DNA from 2 places in the Cupriavidus sp. 05T42 genome. Region 1 is predicted to be linked to the other one. Evidence: riboswitches for the same ligand, from Rfam matches in the RefSeq annotation. Region 1 holds a riboswitch; the other holds the start of a gene.

What was found. Region 1 has a riboswitch for cobalamin ahead of AC1EJR_RS02185 (TonB-dependent receptor plug domain-containing protein). Riboswitches for the same ligand answer to the same signal wherever they lie in the genome.
Region 2: linked by a shared signal. The riboswitch ahead of AC1EJR_RS11870 (TonB-dependent receptor) and the one ahead of AC1EJR_RS02185 (TonB-dependent receptor plug domain-containing protein) in region 1 are both predicted to bind cobalamin.

What each region holds. Positions count from the first base shown of each region.
Region 1 is NZ_JBFTLH010000002.1:23,698-32,997, reverse strand. It holds gene cobT (nicotinate-nucleotide--dimethylbenzimidazole phosphoribosyltransferase) at 1-866, opposite strand, end outside; gene cobO (cob(I)yrinic acid a,c-diamide adenosyltransferase) at 886-1,545, opposite strand; gene AC1EJR_RS02195 (ABC transporter ATP-binding protein) at 1,546-2,361, opposite strand; gene AC1EJR_RS02190 (FecCD family ABC transporter permease) at 2,358-3,365, opposite strand; gene AC1EJR_RS02185 (TonB-dependent receptor plug domain-containing protein) at 3,402-5,360, opposite strand; cobalamin riboswitch at 5,435-5,698, opposite strand; gene AC1EJR_RS02180 (hypothetical protein) at 5,900-6,235, shown strand; gene AC1EJR_RS02175 (cell division protein ZapA) at 6,232-6,570, shown strand; RNA gene ssrS (6S RNA) at 6,895-7,111, shown strand; gene AC1EJR_RS02165 (EVE domain-containing protein) at 7,224-7,664, shown strand; gene AC1EJR_RS02160 (sulfite exporter TauE/SafE family protein) at 7,675-8,487, shown strand; gene AC1EJR_RS02155 (SIMPL domain-containing protein) at 8,607-9,299, shown strand.
Region 2 is NZ_JBFTLH010000007.1:139,507-141,795, reverse strand. It holds gene AC1EJR_RS11870 (TonB-dependent receptor) at 1-924, opposite strand, end outside; cobalamin riboswitch at 1,045-1,295, opposite strand; gene msuE (FMN reductase) at 1,519-2,100, shown strand; gene AC1EJR_RS11860 (DUF1852 domain-containing protein) at 2,144-2,289, shown strand, end outside.

The DNA of each region.
Region 1 (9,300 bases):
ACGCAGTACTGGAGCACGGTCGGGTCGATCCGTGCCGCCACCAGCAGCGCGGCGGAGGCGATGAAGCCATCGACCAGAATCACCATGCGGCAGGCGGCGGCGGCCAGGTAGGCGCCGGTCATCGCCGCGATCTCGAAGCCGCCGAAGGTGGCCAGCACGTCCAGCGGCGCGGTGACCTCGGCGTGGCGGGCCAGCGCGCGCTCGAGGATCTCGCGCTTGCGGGCCACGCCGGCGTCGTCCAGCCCGGTGCCGCGCCCGGCGCAGTCGGCCAGCGGCAGGCCGGTCAGCCGGCTCATCAGGCAGGCGGCGGCGGAGGTGTTGGCGATACCCATCTCGCCGAAACCGATCACATTGGTGCCCTGCTCCGCATGGCGCAGCACGCGCGCCATGCCGGCCTGGATGGCCGCGCCAGCCTGCGCCGGCGTCATCGCGGCTTCCTCGACGAAATTGCGCGTGCCGTCCGCCACGCGGCAGTTGACCAGACCCGGCGCGGCCGGCAGCGGCGCGCGCACGCCGGCATCCACCACTTCCAGCACCATGCCGTGCTGGCGCGTGAAGACATTGATCGCCGCGCCGCCGCCGAGGAAGTTCAGCACCATCTGGGCCGTGACTTCGGGCGGGAAAGCGCTCACGCCGGCTTCGGCCACGCCATGATCGCCGGCAAAAACGATGATGGTCGGGCGGGTCAGCACCGGCTGGGTCTCGCCCCGGATCAGGCCGATCTGCATCGCCAGCGACTCCAGCCGGCCCAGCGAGCCGGGCGGCTTGGTCTTGTCATCGATGGCGGCCTGGAGCGCGGCACGCAGCGAGTCATCGAGCGGGGCGATCGGGGGAAGTTGCAGGGGGGTGTCGGTGAAGGTGGACATCGTCATTTCCGCAGTGTCTTTACATTTCTACGCCGCGCTGGGCCTTGATACCCTGCTGGAACGCGTGCTTGACCGGGGTCATCTCGGTCACGGTGTCGGCGGCCTCGACCAGCGCCGGCGGCGCGCCGCGGCCGGTAATGACCACGTGCTGCATCGGCGGACGGGCGCGCAGGTCGGCAATGACCTGCTCCACGTCGAGGTAGTGCAGCTTCAGCGCGATATTCAGTTCATCGAACAGGACCAGCCCGATGGCCGGATCCTGCAGCATGCGCCGGGCGATTTCCCAGGCGGCCTCGGCCTTGGCCACGTCGCGCGCGCGGTCCTGGGTCTCCCAGGTGTAGCCCTCGCCCATCACGTGGAACTCGCAGGCTTCCGGAAAACGCTGGAGGAACATCTCCTCGCCGCTCGGGATGGCGCCCTTGATGAACTGCACCACGCCCGTGCGCATGCCGTGGCCCATCGCGCGCACGACCATGCCGAAACCCGAGCTGGACTTGCCCTTGCCGTTGCCGGTGGTGATCACGATCACGCCGCGCTCGGTCTGCGCGGCGGAGATCTTGGCGTCCACCACTTCCTTCTTGCGCGCCATGCGGGCCTTGTGGCGGGCGTCGCGGCCGGCATCGTCTGGGGTGTCGGGCGTTTCCGGGGTGTCCGGCGGGTTGTTGTCGATATCGCTCATTTACGAATTTCCAGTCATCCCATCGGGAATCAGCGCCGTATGGAGGCCGTCGCTGACGCTGACGATGGGGGTGCGCAGCGCGCGGGAGCACTGCGCGGGGGTGAGGACTTCCGGCGCGGAGCCGTGCAGCGCCTGACCGTCTTCGGACATCAGCAGCGCATGCGTGGCGTAGCGGCGCGCCAGGTTGAGATCGTGCAGGATCACGACGGCCGCGTGGCGGCCTGCCGTGGTCAGGCGGCGCAGCAGTTCCAGCACGAGGATCTGGTGGCGCAGGTCGAGGTGGGCCACCGGCTCGTCGAGCAGCAGCAGCGGCGCCTGCTGGGCCATGGCGGCGGCCAGCGACACGCGCTGGCGCTCGCCGCCGGAGAGCGTGAGGACATCGCGCGTGGTCAGGGCGTCGAGGTCGAGTTCGGTCATGACGTCGCGCACCACGCGGTCATCGTCGCCCTGGCCCCAGCCCCAGCCGCTCATGTGCGGATGACGTCCCACGCGCACGGCGTCCTGCACGGCCATCGAGAAGGTGTCGTGCACGGCCTGCGGCAGGTAGGCGCGCTGGCGGGCGAGCGCGGCTGGCGCGGCGCGGGTGACCGGGATGTCGTCGATGCAGACCTCGCCGCCCTCGGGCGCGCGCAGGCCGGCCAGCACGCCCATCAGCGTGGACTTGCCCACGCCATTGGGGCCGACCACGCACCAGAACTCGCCCGGCGCGATGGCCATCGACAGATGCTCCACCAGCACGCGCGACCCGGTGCGCAGGGCGACATCGCGCAGGTGCAGGCTGGGACAAGGCGCGAGCGGCGTAGACCAATGGTTCATCGCGGCCTCCGCAGCAACAGATAAAGGAAGGTCGGCACGCCGAGCAGCGCGGTAATCACGCCCACCGGCAGTTGGGTCGGGGCGATCACGGTACGGGCGATCAGATCCGCCGCCATCAGCAATGTGCCGCCCAGCAGCACCGAGGCCGGCAGCAGCAGCCGCTGGTCGTTGCCCCAGGCCAGCCGCACCATATGCGGCACGACCAGGCCGACGAAGCCGATCGACCCCGCCGTGGTGATCGCCGCCGCGATGGCGAACGAGGCGATCAGGAAGGTGGCCAGCCGTACCCGGCCCACCTGCACGCCCAGCGATTGCGCCACGGTCTCGCCGAGCAGCATCACGTTGAGCGAGCGGGCCATCGGCATGGCCAGCGCCAGCGCCACGGCCAGCGTGGCCAGCGCGGCGCCGTAGCTGGCGGTGCCGCCGAGGTCGCCCGTCAGCCAGAACAGCATGCCGCGCAGCCGCGATTCCGGCGCGATGGCCAGGATCAGCGTGATCAGCGCGCCCCAGCCGGCGGCCAGGATCACGCCGGTCAGCAGCAGGCGGGCGCCCGCCTCGTGGTGGCCGCCCTGCACGCGCGGGTGCAGCAGGTCCCGGCGCGCCAGCGAAGCCACCAGCACCATCGACAGCAGCGCCCCGCCGGCGGCGCCGGCCTGCACGGTCCACAGCGGCAGCATCAGCAGCATCGCCAGTAACGCGCCGGTGGCGGCGCCGCCCGAGACGCCTAATACATAGGGCTCGGCCAGCGGGTTGCGCAGCAGCACCTGCATCAGCGCGCCAGAGAGCGCCAGCAGGCCGCCGCACGCGAACGCGGCGACGGCACGGGGGAGTCGCAATTCCCTGACAATCGCCCCGGCCATGCCGGCATCGGTGGCGGTCAGGGCCTGCCAGAGCTGCGAGGCATCGAGCGATACGCTGCCCAGCGCGAGCGACAGGCCGAACACGGCCAGCCCCGCCAGGGCGAGGACCAGCCAGACGGCCAGCGCGCGGCGCGCCTCAGCCATGGCGGACCCCGCCCGGGCGCGGCGCCTTGCCGGGCCTCATTTCTGGCGCCATCCCAGCGTGACGAACCCCGCCCGGCCCTGCGTGGCGTACGGATAGGCGAGCTGGTAGTTCTTGTCGAACAGGTTTTCCACGCGGGCGGCGACGAACCATTGCTTGTCGATGTTGTAGCGGGCGGTGAGGTTCAAGATACCGTATCCGCCCAGCCGGCGCGAGCCGTTGTCCATCCGCGACGACGACACCAGCCACTCGCCCCCGAATCGGAAATCGCCGAAATTCCGGCCCACATCGAACGACGCATGGCGGCGCGCGCGGCGCAGCAACTGGGTGCCGTTGGTCTCATCGACCGGATTCTGGAAGGTCACGCTGGCGCCGACATCGGTGCCGAGCAGGTTGGCGCGCCAGGACGCCTCCACCCCCTGCACCTTGGCCTTGTTGACGTTCTGCGCCAGGAACAGCCCGTTGGCCTGCTGCGTGGAGACGATCAGGTCGTTGTAGCGGGTCTCGAACGCGGTCACGCGCAGCAACCCGGTGGCGGCAGTCTCCACCTGCACGCCCAGCTCGGCCGACTTCGCGCGCTCCGGCTGGAGGTTCGGCTGGCCGAAGTTCGGGTAATAGAGTTCGTTGAAGGTCGGCGCGCGGAAGGCGTTGCTGACGTTGGCGATCAGCTTGACCGCCTGGGTCAGGTGGAAGCCATAGCCGGCGAAGAAGCTGCCCTGGTTGCCGAAGTCCGAATAATGGTCGTTGCGCGCGTTCAGCTGCAGCTGGTGGCGGCCGATCTTGCCTTCGTAGCCGCCGTAGACCGAGAACACATTGCGGATGGGCGCGTTGTAGGCGCTGGACGACAGTTCCTGCTGGAGGTAGTCGGTGCCGAACAGCAGCGTGTGGTCAGGCGTCAGCGCGTACTCGTTCTGCCAGTTGAACTGGCGCGAGCGCGTGCTGAACAGGCTGTCGAACAGGCCGTTCTTGGTGGTTTCGGCGCGGTCCTCGCTCTGGGCGACCTTGAAATGGGTGCGCCAGTCGGGCAGCAGCTTGCCGTTGACGAAGGCGGACAGCGTGTACAGCTCGCTATCCATGCGCAGGTCGTCGGTCGGCTTGCCGCTGGTGCTGTCGTACGACAGCTGGCTGTTGGAGTAGTACGCGGCCACGCCGGCGTCCCAGTCCTGGCTGAACTTGTGCTTCACCTGGCCGGAGACGCTCTTGTTCTCGTACGGGTTGTCGGCCGGGTTCGGGCCGATGCCCTGCCGGGCGCGCGTGGGGTTGTCGCGATTCCATTTCGCGGCGTCGATCGACGAATAGCCGTCGGTCTTGAAGATCGACCCAGTGACGTTGAACGAGGTGTCGCCCACCTGCCCGCCATAGCCGACCGTGCCCTGGCGCGTGTTGTTGCTGCCGTACTCCACCGAAGCGTTGGCCGCCGGGGCCTGGCCGGCGCCGCTCTTGGTGAAGATCTGCACCACGCCGCCGATGGCGTCGGAGCCGTACAGGGCCGAGACGTTGCCGCGCACCACCTCGATATGGTCGATCTGGTCCGGCAGGATATTGCTGAGCTGCGCGGTGCCGCCGCTGGCACCGGCGATGCGCACGCCATCCACCAGGATCAGCACCTGGTTGGAATTGGCGCCGCGCATGAACAGCGTGGTGTTGGCGCCCATGCCGCCCGTGGTGGCGAACTCCACGCCCGCCTGGCCGCGCAGCAGCGAGCGCAGGTCCGGCGCCTGGGTGTTGACGATGTCTTCCTGAGTGACCACCGTGGTGTGCGGCAGCGCCTCGGTCACGGCCTGCGCGGTGCGCGAGGCGGTGACGACCACCGGCGCGAGCGTCTGGCCGGGGGCGGCGCCGCTGGCATCCGGCGCGGCTTGCGCGTGGACCATGGCGGGGTAGAAAGCGGGTACAAGGGCGGGCACGAAGGCGGCGATGGCCGCCAGGATGGCGGGCACGCGCGGGCGGACCGGCGGCTGGGTCGCGGCGGTCTGCCTGTGGAGCGAGGAACGCATGTTGCTGGATGGATGGAAGTACGGCCGGGCCCGTCCCCGCGGGCCTTGTGGCGAAGTGGCGCGCCGCTGTGGAGCGGTGCGCCCGCGTTCAGGCCGGTATCCGGGCTGACGACATCAGGCCGGCCGCCTTCCCGATCGCTGGATCCCCGTCAAATGGCGGGGTGGATCAGTGGCATGCTGGCAGGCCCTTGCGCGGCGCATGGCGCGCGCGCGGTCGCTTACCGTTGCGGGGGCAGCACAGGTTGGCCCAGCGCGCGGCGCGCCCCGGACTCCCTGTTTCCCGTTGAACTGCGGCCCTGTGGGCAGGGTCGCGAGCACCTGGAACGTGCGCGAGTGTAGGCAGTTTCACCGGGGCCGTCAATCTGGCGGACGTGGTGCGGAACCGTCCACTCCGGGGCCGGTTACCCGCACGTTGCGTGACGATCGATGCAACTTCCTGGCGACGCTGCAGTCAGAAACGTCTCGTTGACGACGTGGCCGATCCGGCATCGGCTAGAATCCCGAAACCTGACCCACATTCCATCGGACAGACAGGCACTATGCTCAACGAACTCGAACAACTGGCCGCCAAGATCGGGCGCGTGCTGCATCACGCAGACACCCTGGCGGCGGAAAACCAGCGGCTGCGCGCGGAGATCGACCGCCTGCGGGCCGAGGCGAGCCAGTTGCGCACGGACCGCGAATCCATGGCGGCCGACCGCGAACTGCTCAATATCAAGATCGAGGAAGCCCAGCTGCGCATCCAGTCGATTCTGGACAAGCTGCCCACGGCCAGCGATGCGCGCCAGCTCGACCTGCTGGGCGAAGGCGCCCCGGCCACCGGCTCGGACCCCGATGCCAGCGGCGCGCACCCCGCCCCCGGAGAACACGCATGAGCAATAAGCAAGTCGAAGTGAACATCGCGGGGCAGCCCTACCGCTTCGCCATCGCGCCAGACAACGAAGCCGCGCTGCTGGAGGCGGTGGCGCTGGTGGACAACCAGATGAACAAGCTCAAGGGCAACGTCTCCGCCAAGGGCGTGGAGCGCGTGGCCGTGATGGCGGCCATCAGCATCGCCTCGGACCTGCTGGCCATGCGCCGCAAGCAGGAGGAGGACGGGCAGATTCCCGTGGACGCCGTGCGCGCCCGCATCCGCGAGCTGAACGAGCGCGCCGACGAGGCACTGCGGCAGTACGCGCACGTGGGCACCGACCCGCGCGCGCCGGGCTGACATCGACATCGGACGGATCTGGCCGGACTTGAAATCACACCGCATCGGCCGCACATGACAGGCATGTGAAGCCGATGGCGCAATGTCGGATTTGGCCGATGTCCGGTGTTGAAAATGTAACGATGCAACATGCCGAACTTGGTATGCCTGACGACGCGGTGTATAGTGTAGCCAGACTGCACAAACGCCTTACCGGTGCAGCATACAGGTCAGGTTATCGCGCCCGACCGCCGTTTTCATCCCATCCTGTTTCGAAACGGCAAACGTCTGACATCACCCCAGCTGCTCGCAGCGTAAGGTGAATATAAAGTCAGACGTTTGACAGTTTCCCTGCCTGGTTCGTGAGGGTCATAACTCCTTGAACCGATATGCATTGCATGGTGCGGGATTATGTCGTGTGGGCGAGCGCGTCACCGCATTCATAGTCTTGGTTCTGCCTGGACTCCCTGAGTGGGTGATGTACCCAAAATGCGACTTCCGCAGCCACTCTGAACCTCACTTGGGTTCAGGATGCCGACCCAGCGGCCGAGGCGGGGACCCCTCAGAAGGCGGTGGTTTTCAGAACCACCGCCTTTTTTCTTTGACCGACGGATACTGGTATCGTGACGCCACCCGCCGCCAAATCGGGCCAACGCGCCCCCCAGTACTGGCTGATGAAGTCCGAGCCGGACGAAGCCAGCATCGACGATCTTGCCAGGCGCGGCACGCTGCCGTGGACGGGCGTGCGCAACTACCAGGCGCGCAACTTCATGCGCGACCAGATGCGCATCGGCGATGGTGTGCTGTTCTACCACTCCTCCTGCCCCGAGCCCGGCATCGCCGGACTGGCCGAGGTCTGCTCCCAGCCCTACCCCGATCCCACGCAGTTCGATCCCAAGAGCGATTACTACGACAAGGCCTCGAAGCCCGATGAGCCGCGCTGGTCGCTCGTGGACGTGCGTTTCGTGCGCAAGAGCGCGCTGGTCCCGCTGCCCGCGCTGCGCGAGCACGAGGCGCTGGCGGACATGGTCGTGCTCCGGCGCGGCAACCGCCTCTCCATCACGCCGGTCACGCCGGCCGAATGGCGCTATATCACCGAACGGCTGATGAAGTGACGGGGCGACCATGAGTCCTGTCCTGATTCCGGGGCTGCTGATCCTCGGCGCCTTCACCGGCTTCTGCGCCGGGCTGCTCGGCGTGGGCGGCGGCATGCTGATGGTGCCCTTCCTGACGCTGTTTTATACAGCCATGCAGGTCTCCGACAGCCACATCGTCCATATGGCCATCGCCACGTCGATGGCGACCATCCTGTTCACCTCGCTCTCCTCCGTGCGCGCCCACCACAAGCGCGGCGCGGTGCGCTGGGGCATTGTGCTGGCGCTGGCGCCGGGCATCCTGGTGGGTGGCCTGATCGGCGGCGGCAAGATCTTCAGCGTGCTCAAGACCGGCTGGCTGTCGCTGCTGTTCGCGGTCTTCGTCGGCTTCTCGGCGCTCCAGATGCTGCGCAGCCGCCGGCCACCGGCCGCGCGCCGGCTACCGGGCACACCGGGCATGGTCGGCGTGGGGTCGGTCATCGGCCTGATCTCGAGCCTGGTGGGCGCCGGCGGCGGCTTCATCTCCGTGCCGTTCATGACCTGGTGCAACGTGCCGATCCACAACGCCGTGGCCACGTCGGCCGCGCTCGGCTTCCCGATTGCGCTCGCCAGCGTGGTCGGCTACGTCTGGGGCGGCTGGGACGTGGGCGGCCTGCCGGCCGGCTCGCTCGGCTATGTGTACCTGCCCGCGCTGGGCATCATCGCCATCGCCAGCGTGCTCACCGCGCCGCTGGGCGCGCGGGCGGCGCACAACATGGACGTCAACGCGCTGCGGCGCGTGTTCGCCGTGCTGTTGGCCTGCCTCGCCTCGTACATGCTCTGGAAGGCGTGGCGGACGTTCTGAGCGCGCCGCTCCCTCCGTATTACACGGCGAAACACCCGGATACAGTCATTGCAGCCGCGCACGGAACGAAGTGCGCGGAAAGGCGTCTGAAAGCCACCACTTTGATCGGGAGAACAACAATGAAACAACTGCTTGCGGCCACTTTGCTGAGTACCACCGCTGCCGTGGCATCGGCCCAGACCCTGCCGCCGCCCGCCGGCGTACTGTCGCTGTCCGCCGAGGCGGTCACCGAGGTACCCACGGACGTGGTGCAACTGACGCTGGCCGCGGAACAGGAAGGCGCCGAGCCGTCGGCGATCTCGTCCGCGCTGTCGGCCCGCACGCAGGCCGTGCTGGCGCAGGCCAAGCGCACCTCGGGCGTGGAAGCGCAGTCGGGCGGCTTCACCATCCATCCGAGCACGGACCGCAACGGCCGCATCAGCACGTGGCGCGGGCGCTCAGAAGTGATCCTGAAGTCGAAGGATTTCGCGGCGGTGTCGAAGCTGGCCGGCGAACTGGCCAACCAGATGCAGGTGCAGAACGTCGCCTTCTCGCTCTCGCGCGAGGCACGCCAGGCCACCGAGGCGAAGCTGGCCGAGCAGGCCGTGTCGGCGTTCCGCGACAAGGCCCAGACCAGCACCAAGCTGTTCGGCTATAGCAGTTATACGATTCGTGAAGTGTCGATGAACGACAGCGGCGGCGTGGTGCCGCCGACGCCGCGCATGTATGCCGCCAAGGCGATGTCCGCAGACGCCGGCGCGCCGATCCCCATGGAAGGCGGCAAAGCCCATGTGACCGTGTCGGTCAATGGGTCGGTCCAGATGGTGAAGTAAA
Region 2 (2,289 bases), on a different contig from region 1:
GAACTGGTTGCGCACGGTGACGCGGTCGTTCGGCGTCCATTCGGCGTTCAGGCGCGTCCAGCGGTCGCGATAGCTGATCTCGGCATCGCCAACGTTGTAGTTCTTCTTGCGCAGCGAGCGGTCCAGGCTGCCGTTGACCAGCGGCGTGCCGAGGTATTGCTGCGGATGCTGGGTGCCGTCGTCATAGGACAGCGTCAGGTTGAATTCCGGATTCACGTCCAGCCGCACGGACGCCGACACCATCAGGTTGTTGGCATCGCCCCGATCCACCCAGCCAGCCGTCCGGTTGTAGGCCGTGGCGAAACGGTACGACAGGTTGTCGTTGACCTTGCCACCACTGTCGAAGGCCACGCGCGCGGTCTTCTCGGTGCCGCCCGTGATCTGGAGTTCGTTCTCGATCGGGCCTCGGATCGGCTTCTTCTGCACCACATTGACCACGCCGCCGATCGCCCCTTCGCCATACATGACCGATGCGGGGCCGCGCAGGACCTCGATGCGGTCTACCGACCACGTATCGAACGGAAAGGTCACCGTACCGGAGGCCACGTACATGCGCGTGCCGTCCAGCAGCTGCATGACCGAGCCCTGCCCGGCGAAGCCGCGCGCGGTCAGCGAGGTGCCGCCGTTGCCCGGCGACGGATTGCCGGTGATGCCGGTTGCCCGGGTCACGGCCTCGCGCACGCTCTGGTCGCCCCGCGCGCGGATGGTCTCGCCGCTGATGACTTCGACGCTGGCCGGCGTCTCGAGCGGCGTCAGGCCCATGCGGCTGCCCGTGTATTCGGGTTTCGAGAGCGCCAGGCCGGGATAGACGGCCTCACTGACGACCACGGGCGGCAGTGACGTGTCCTTCTGTTCGGAGGTTTCCTGTGCGAAAGCACAGGGAAGATTGAGGCCGGCCACGGCACCAAGTGATGCGGCCAGCACGCGCGGTCGACGCCCACGCGCAGGGCGTGACGAAATCTGGGCCGAGCGCGGGCGGCCAGCGGAATGCGCGAACAAGTTGTATGTCATCGTGAAGCCGGACGACCCCGTCCGTGCGAAAGATTTCGATGATGACAACAGGCCGGTATCCGGGCTGACAGGCGGGGAGCGTGCGCTCCCGGGAATCCGTCGCCTTCCCACGCGATGACAACGATGACAATCGCGCAGTGGCCGCCGATCCGATGGATCGACATGACAGTTCCCGAACCTGCTTACCGTTGCGGGGGCAGCACAGGCTTGGTCGCGGCTCGGCGACGTACCTGTTTCCCGTTTAACCCACGCGCATCGCGGGCACCTGCAATCACGGGCGGKACAGGGGACGTGCCGCGGTGCGCATTCTACCCGTAACGGACGGTTACAAAGCGCACATGCTGATCTGGGGAGCACGAAGGCGTGAGAGCGGGATGACCGGCGGGTGCGCCCGATAACTCACATGACTACTGCTCATGAATTGTTGAAATAAAGCCATTTTACTTCATCGATGCACATCCATACGATTGGCATGTCGCGTGAGCCTCGCAACAGATGAAAGCAAAAATGACACGTCCACTCCGTCTAGTAGCGGTTTCCGGCGGGCTACAACGCCCCTCCAAGTCTGCAGCCCTGGCAGAGCACCTGCTAGACCTGATCGCAGACGAACTTCCGTGCGAACAGCGCTTGGTTGAACTGGGTCAGCTCGCACCGCGGCTTGCCGGCGCGGTCTGGCGCACCCACTTGCCCGACACGGTGGAGCGGGAACTTGCGGCGGTTGAGCAAGCTGACGTCCTGGTGGTGGCAACACCGGTGTTCCGCGGCTCCTACACCGGACTGTTCAAGCACTTCTTCGACTTCATTCATCAGGACGCCTTGATCGACAAGCCTGTGTTGTTGGCTGCCACCGGTGGCAGCGAGCGCCATGCCCTGGTGATCGACCACCAGTTGCGGCCGCTGTTCAGCTTCTTCCAGGCGCGCACATTGCCGCTGGGTGTCTACGCGACCGACAAGGATTTCGTCGACTACCGCCTGCAGAACCAGGCCCTCATCGAGCGGGCCAGGCTGGCGATCCAACGGGCACTGCCGTTGGTCGAACTGACGCACCACGCAAGGCCCGCTCTGGCCGAGGAAGTGGTTGTGGCCTGAAACAAGAATCGACTTCTCTCAAAAATTAGGTCACTGGATCGCAATGAACAAAGAACTTGCCTTTAGCCTCAAGAGCATTCTTTTCGATGAAAACTATCAGCCATCGGACAGTACGCGCGTAACCACCAATTTTGCCAACCTGGCCCGGGGAAAGAGTAGGCAACAGAATCTGCGCAACACGTTGAGGAT